DNA from 2 places in the Streptomyces lydicamycinicus genome. Region 2 is predicted to be linked to the other one. Evidence: riboswitches for the same ligand, from Rfam matches in the RefSeq annotation. Region 2 holds a riboswitch; the other holds the start of a gene.
What was found. Region 2 has a riboswitch for glycine ahead of gcvT (glycine cleavage system aminomethyltransferase GcvT). Riboswitches for the same ligand answer to the same signal wherever they lie in the genome.
Positions count from the first base shown of each region.

Region 1: another riboswitch for glycine. It lies ahead of gcvP (aminomethyl-transferring glycine dehydrogenase); the one in region 2 lies ahead of gcvT (glycine cleavage system aminomethyltransferase GcvT).

Region 1 is NZ_BBNO01000007.1:860,192-863,590, forward strand. Features, by position in the region: gene gcvP (aminomethyl-transferring glycine dehydrogenase) at 1-1,504, opposite strand, end outside; glycine riboswitch at 1,656-1,751, opposite strand; glycine riboswitch at 2,105-2,201, shown strand; glycine riboswitch at 2,202-2,293, shown strand; gene cycA (D-serine/D-alanine/glycine transporter) at 2,575-3,399, shown strand, end outside.
Region 2 is NZ_BBNO01000001.1:975,392-978,790, forward strand. Features, by position in the region: gene glyA (serine hydroxymethyltransferase) at 1-39, opposite strand, end outside; gene gcvH (glycine cleavage system protein GcvH) at 164-541, opposite strand; gene gcvT (glycine cleavage system aminomethyltransferase GcvT) at 665-1,792, opposite strand; glycine riboswitch at 1,826-1,943, opposite strand; glycine riboswitch at 1,944-2,039, opposite strand; gene TU31_RS04225 (AAA family ATPase) at 2,338-2,985, shown strand; gene TU31_RS04230 (enhanced serine sensitivity protein SseB) at 3,075-3,399, shown strand, end outside.

The sequences.
Region 1 (3,399 bases), on a different contig from region 2:
GGATCATCCCGCGGTCCAGCGCGAAGTCACGGTCGGAGAGCCTGCGCAGATAACGCAGCATCGCGGTCTCCGACCGGTGCCGGTGGAAGACCGGGTGGGTGAGGAAGGGGGAAGTGCGACGCAGGTCCGGCGGAAGCGCCGCCGCAGCGCCCGCAGTCGGCCCGTCCAGGTCGTCCCCCACGCAGCCGAAGGCGTCGAGCACGAGACGGACGTGGTCCCGCGAGGTGACCTCGGAGCAGGAGATGCCGACGTGGTCACCGTCCACCAGCCGCAGGAGCAGCCCCTTGTCATGCGCGGCCGCGACGACCTCCTCGGCACGGCCGGGGACCCGCACCAGCAGGGTGTCGAAGAACTCGCGGTGCACCACCGTGATCCCGCTGTTCCGCAGACCAGCGGCGATGAGCGTGGCGTGCCGGTGCGTCCGTCGGGCGATCTCGGTCAGACCATCGGGGCCGTGGTAGACGGCGTACACCGACGCGACCACGGCGAGCAGGACCTGCGCCGTGCAGATGTTGGAGGTCGCCTTGTCACGTCGGATGTGCTGCTCGCGGGTCTGTAGTGCGAGGCGGTACGCCGGCCGGCTGGAGTTGTCCACGGACACGCCCACGAGCCGGCCGGGCAGGTGGCGTTCGAGCCCTTCACGGACCGCGATGTAGCCGGCGTGCGGCCCGCCGTAGAACAGGGGGACACCGAACCGCTGGGACGATCCCACGACGATATCGGCGCCGTACTCACCGGGTGGCACGAGCAGCGTGAGCGCCAACAGGTCGGCGGTCACGGTGACTTGCGCGCCGCGCGCTCGTGCCGCGGCGGTCACCTCGCGCAGGTCGCGGACGGCTCCCGAGCAGCCGGGGTAGGAAAGCACCACCCCGAAGAAGTCGTCCTCCGGCAGCGGTTCGGCCACGTCGATCTCGACGATCTCGATGCCGACCGCGGCGGCACGCGTGCGCAGGACGTCGAGGGTTTGCGGCAGGGTGTCGCGGTCGACCAGGACGCGGGAGCGACCACCCTTGCCGGCGACACGACGCATGACCGTGACGGCCTCGGCGACCGCCGTGGCCTCGTCGAGCAGCGACGCGTTGGCGGTCGGCAGTCCGGTGAGGTCTCCGACCACGGTCTGGAAGTTGATCAGCGCTTCGAGCCGGCCCTGGCTGATCTCCGGCTGGTAGGGCGTGTAGGCGGTGTACCACGACGGGTCTTCCAGCACATTGCGCCGGATCACCGCCGGCGTGGTCGTCGCGTGATAGCCGAGTCCGCTCATCGGGACGGCCACGGTGTTCCTGCTCGCGAGCTCCTGTAGCTCGGCGCGGGCCTCGGCCTCGGTGGCGGCGGCAGGCAGGTTCAGGTCGGAAGTGCTTCGGATGCCGCTCGGGACGGCGGCGTCGATGAGGGCGGTCAGCGTCGGGTAGCCGACTTCGGCCAGCATCTTGGCGCGGTCGGCGTCGCTGACGCCGATGTGGCGGGTGGCGAACTCACCCGACGCGGAGGACTCGGGGAAGGTCATGGTGGGAGGCTCCCTGTGGGGGCACCGCAAACGCGGCACCGTGGATGGGTGGCCTCCCCGCTCTGTCATCGGAACCTGAGAGCTTCACCGCCGGGTCCGGCGGTTTGCACCGTGGGCGCAGGACATTGACGTCCTGTCTTTCCAGAGTCGCCTAGCCGAAGCGGTAGTTGGGCCTGAGAGATTCTGGGGAGAGTTGCTCCTTCGGCGCCTCGCCAAGGGTGGACGAGGGCTCTCCCGCTTCGGTTCGAACAGCGCGATGTGGAGTTGTGGGGCCCGACGGTAAGGCCGGGGAGTTTCCGGGGAGGATTGGCTCCTTCGGCGCCGCGTCGTCACATGACGTGGGCTCTCCCGCGCAGAATCGGCAGCGGTGTAGATGCTGTCGGATCTTGCCGGACGCAACGTACGGGCACCGGAACACAGCCGTCAAGAGTCCGCTCGGTCTACGTGCCGGTAACGGCTCGGCCCGGGATGCGCGCCGTGAGCTGCACAAATGCCGTCCCGCACGGGTGAGTGCCGCACTACTCGAAAGTAATGTCCAGCGTTCGGTCGGTCCCTTGACCGGCCGCTCATGTCGACCTAATCTCACCGCACATTGCCGTTCACCCCGGAGCGGGAGAGCACTGGATCAGCCAGACCCAGTCGCCGAAGGAGCAAATCCTCCCCGGAAACTCTCAGGCACCCCTACCGCTCGGGCAGGCAACTCTGGAAAGCAGGCGCCGACGCGCCTCGCCGACGGTGCAAGCCGCGCGCTGAGCGCGGCGAAGCTCTCAGGCTCATGACAGAGGGGGAGGCTCACTCGGCCGCACGGACTCCTGCCCGTGCTCGACAATCGAGGAGTCCCCTGATGGCTCTCCCGCCGCCTCTTCCCTGACCGCCGCCCCTGCCGGCTCCCGGGCTGATCTTCGATCTTCTATGTGGGCCCGTTCAGCATACTGACACCGCTCGGGTCGGCTACCGCACGCCCGCGCGCAGTCCCACCCTGCCGCTCGCCCCCTGGGGGCGCGTGGTCATTCTCCGAGATACCGCCTGTCCCGTGCCCGCACGGGACTTGAGATCCGCGAGGTTTGCCCATGCCTGAACGCAGTGACACCGGCTCGACCACCGTGCCGGACCAACCGGCGGCCGGATCGACACCCCCGCCCGAGGGCGAGCAACACCTCTCCCGCCAACTGTCCAACCGGCACATCCAGCTCATCGCGATCGGCGGTGCGATCGGAACCGGCCTGTTCATGGGCTCCGGCAAGACGATCTCGCTGGCCGGGCCCTCGGTGATCTTCGTCTACATGATCATCGGCGTGATGCTCTTCTTCGTGATGCGGGCGATGGGGGAGCTGCTGCTCTCCAACCTGCGCTACAAGTCCTTCGCCGACTTCGCGGCCGACCTGCTGGGGCCGTGGGCCGGCTTCTTCACCGGCTGGACCTACTGGTTCTGCTGGATAGTCACCGGCATCGCCGACGTCATCGCCATCTCCGGGTACGTGTCCTACTGGTGGCACGACCTACCGTTGTGGATACCGGCGTTGGCCGCCGTCATCCTCTTGATCGCCTTGAACCTGCCCACCGTGAAGGCGTTCGGCGAGACCGAGTTCTGGTTCGCGCTGATCAAGATCGTCGCGATCGTGGCGCTGATCGTCGTCGGGCTGGTCATGGTGTTCGGTCACTTCCAGGCGCCCGGGGGTGCCGCGGCAAGCTTCTCCAACCTCTGGAACGACGGAGGGTTCTTCCCCACCGGCCCCATGGGGTTCGTCGCGGGATTCCAGATCGCGACCTTCGCCTTCGTCGGCATCGAACTGGTCGGCACCACCGCGGCCGAGGCGGAGAACCCGGAACGGAACCTGCCCAAGGCGATCAACTCGATCCCGGTGCGCGTGATGCTGTTCTATGTCGTCGCGCTG
Region 2 (3,399 bases):
GGGGTCGAGCTCATGGAGGGAGCTGTTGAGAAGCGACATGAGTTTTCCTGGGGAGTCAGGGGCGCGAGGGGCCTCTCCGGACGGGTCCGGGGGAGCTTCCGCGCGGGCGGTGGCGGTCGGGGCTCCCGTCCGGGCGGGCCCGGGAGCGGGGGAGAGCCGGGGCTCAGCTCTGGATGAAGGCGGCGTACTCGTCGGCCGAGAGCAGGTCGCCCGGCTCGCCGCTGATCTTCACCTTGAACAGCCAACCACCCTCGAACGGGGCGGAGTTCACCAGCGAGGGGTCGTTGACGACATCCTCGTTGATCTCGGCGATCTCACCGTCGACGGGCGAGTAGAGGTCGCTGACCGACTTGGTCGACTCCAGCTCACCGCAGGTCTCGCCCGCCGCGACCGTGGAGCCGACCTCAGGGAGCTGTACGTAGACGACGTCGCCGAGCGCGTTGGCCGCGTGCTCGGTGATGCCGACCGTCGAGACGCCGTCCTCGGCGCCCGACAGCCACTCGTGCTCCTTGCTGTAGCGCAGCTGCTGGGGGTTGCTCATGGCTCGATTCTCCTGTACGCGAGGGTGTGATCGTGAAGGGGGGCACCTCCGGACGAAGTCCGGGGGCACGTCTTGCGCAGTGAGACGCGCGGGCGCGCGCCGCCGCCTGCCGTGGATGAACGGTTACTTCTGCCGCTTGTAGAACGGCAGCGCAGTGACCTCGTACGGCTCATGGCTTCCACGAATGTCCACGCAGACACCCTCCGTGCCCGCCGTGGCGTAGGCCGCGTCGACATAGGCGATGGCGATCGGCTTGCCGAGCGTGGGGGACGGGGCCCCGGAGGTGACCTCGCCGATGACCGTGCCGTCGGCCGTGACGACCGGGTATCCGGCCCGCGGCACCCGGCGGCCCTGGGCGATCAGCCCGACCAGCTTGCGCGGCGGCCGGGTCTCGGCGCGCTCGGCGGCCTCGGCCAGGGCGTCGCGGCCCACGAAGTCCCCGCCGTTGGTGGTCTTCTCGAATTTCACGACCCGGCCCAGGCCCGCGTCGAACGGCGTCGTCGCGGTGGTCAGCTCATGCCCGTAGAGCGGCATGCCCGCCTCCAGGCGCAGGGTGTCCCGGCAGGACAGCCCGCAGGGCACCAGACCGGCGTCCTTGCCCGCCTCGGTCAGCGCCTCCCAGAGGGCGACCGCGTCGGCCGGCCGGACGAACAGCTCGAAGCCGTCCTCACCGGTGTAGCCGGTACGGGCGATCAGCGCCTGCACCCCGGCGACCGTGCCGGGCAGCCCCGCGTAGTACTTCAGACCGTCCAGATCGGCGTCCGTCAGCTTCTTGAGGATGCCGGGGGACTCCGGGCCCTGCACCGCGAGCAGTGCGTAGGCGTCCCGGTCGTCGCGGATCGCGGCGTCGAAGCCGCCCGCCCGAGCGGTCAGCGCGTCCAGCACCACCTGGGCGTTGGAGGCGTTGGCGACGACCATGTACTCCTGGTCGGCGAGGCGGTAGACGATCAGGTCGTCGAGGATGCCGCCCTTTTCCTCACAGATCATGGTGTAGCGGGCGCGGCCCGTCTTGACGCCGCCGATGTTGCCGACCAGCGCGTAGTCGAGCAGGTCGGCGGCCTGCGGCCCGGTGACGGTGATCTCACCCATGTGGGAGAGGTCGAAGAGTCCGGCGCGGGTACGGACGGCGACATGCTCGTCCCGCTCGCTGCTGTAGCGCAGCGGCATGTCCCAGCCGGCGAAGTCGGTCATGGTCGCGCCGAGCGCGCGATGGGTGGCATCCAGCGCGGTACGGCGGGGGGCATCAGTCATGGTTCTGGGCTCCCAGGCAGGGGTGACAAGACGTTCTCCCCATCTGTCATCGGAACCTGAGAGGTTCACCGGTATCCCGCGAAAGGACCCGGTTTGCACCTTGGGTGGAGCCGCCCCGTCAGCCGGGCGGCGGCTCGCTTTTCAGATCTGCCTCGCCCGTGCGGTATAGGGGCCTGAGAGATTCAAGGGAGGACTTGCTCCTTCGGCGCCCCGCCGTGGCGGCCGGGGACTCTCCCGCGCGGGTTCAAGCGGCCGGTATGCAGTTGGCGGTGCACGGGTGAGCTGTGATGTGCACGTGGCGGCCACATCATTGCACGGGAACGCCGGATAAAGGAGCCCCCGCCGCCGCCCCGCCCACGACGTGGGCAGATCGGACAATCGCCTTGATGGGCATTACCTTTTCTTGACACTCTGCGGGTAGGGGACGGACTCGAACCGGACCAGAACGGGCGGGGAGGGCGATCACGGTGCACAGCGAAGCGGCATTCGGGGCGACTTCAGGGGTCGTGCCCCCGGACGCCGTGCCGACGGCGCCGTCCGCCGCCATGTCGCGGCCCGGCCGTGCGCGGCGGGCCGTCATCCGGCCCGGACGCCGCACCGCGGTCGTGGACCTGCGGGGCGAGCGGCGCCCGCCCGGCGCCACCGAGCTGCGGTTCCCGGCCGGCGACCTGGTGGTGGTCTCCGGGCTGCCGGGCAGCGGCAAGAGCACCCTGATGCACCGGGTCGTGCCGTCGCTGGACGGGCACGGCGCCGTCGTGCACCGCATCGATTCCCAGGACGTCCGCGAGCGCTGGGAGCACGGCAGGCTGCGCCGGCTGCCGTACGGGCTCTACCGCCCGCTGGTCCGGGCCGCCCACTATCTGACCCTGGGCCGTGCGCTGCGCTCCGGCGCCAGTGTGGTGGTGCACGACTGCGGGACGCTGGCGTGGGTGCGCCGCTGGATCGCGCGCGCGGCGCGGCGCGGCGGCCGCGGGGCGCATCTGGTGCTGCTCGATGTGGCGCCCGAGGTGGCGCTTTCCGGCCAGGAGTCACGGGGTCGCGGGGTGTCGGGGTACGCCTTCGCCCGGCACCGCGGGGCGGTGGGCCGGCTGGTCGGCGCCGCGGAATCGGCCCGGCTGCCGAAGGGCTTCTGCTCTGCCGTCCTCCTCGACCGGCGGGCGGCGAGCGCCCTGGAGACCGTCACCTTCCACTGAGTCGCCGGACGCGCCCCCGCACACCACACCGCGCGCCTTCTCGTCTAGGGTCTTTGGCCAGATGGCGCGGTTTGGAACGGGTGGGACGAATGACATTTCCGGAGCAGGGGATACCGCAGCTGGCATGGCCGGCGAACGAGCTCGAAGAGGTGCTGTCCGCGTCCGTCGGACACCCGGGCGCCGGTGGCCGGATCGTCGAGGTCCTGGGCCGTAGCCGGCTGTGGGTGCCGCTGCCCGAAGGCGGCGGCCCGGAGAGCGCGGGTCCCGGCGCCCGCGGCCTCGATCTGCCCACCGTCGAGCTCGACGGTGCGCACTACGTCCCGGTCTACAGCTCCGAGCAGGAATTCCTGCGGGTGATCGGCTCGCATATGTCCTTCACCGTCGCCCCGGCCCGGGAGTTCGCCCGCGGCCTGC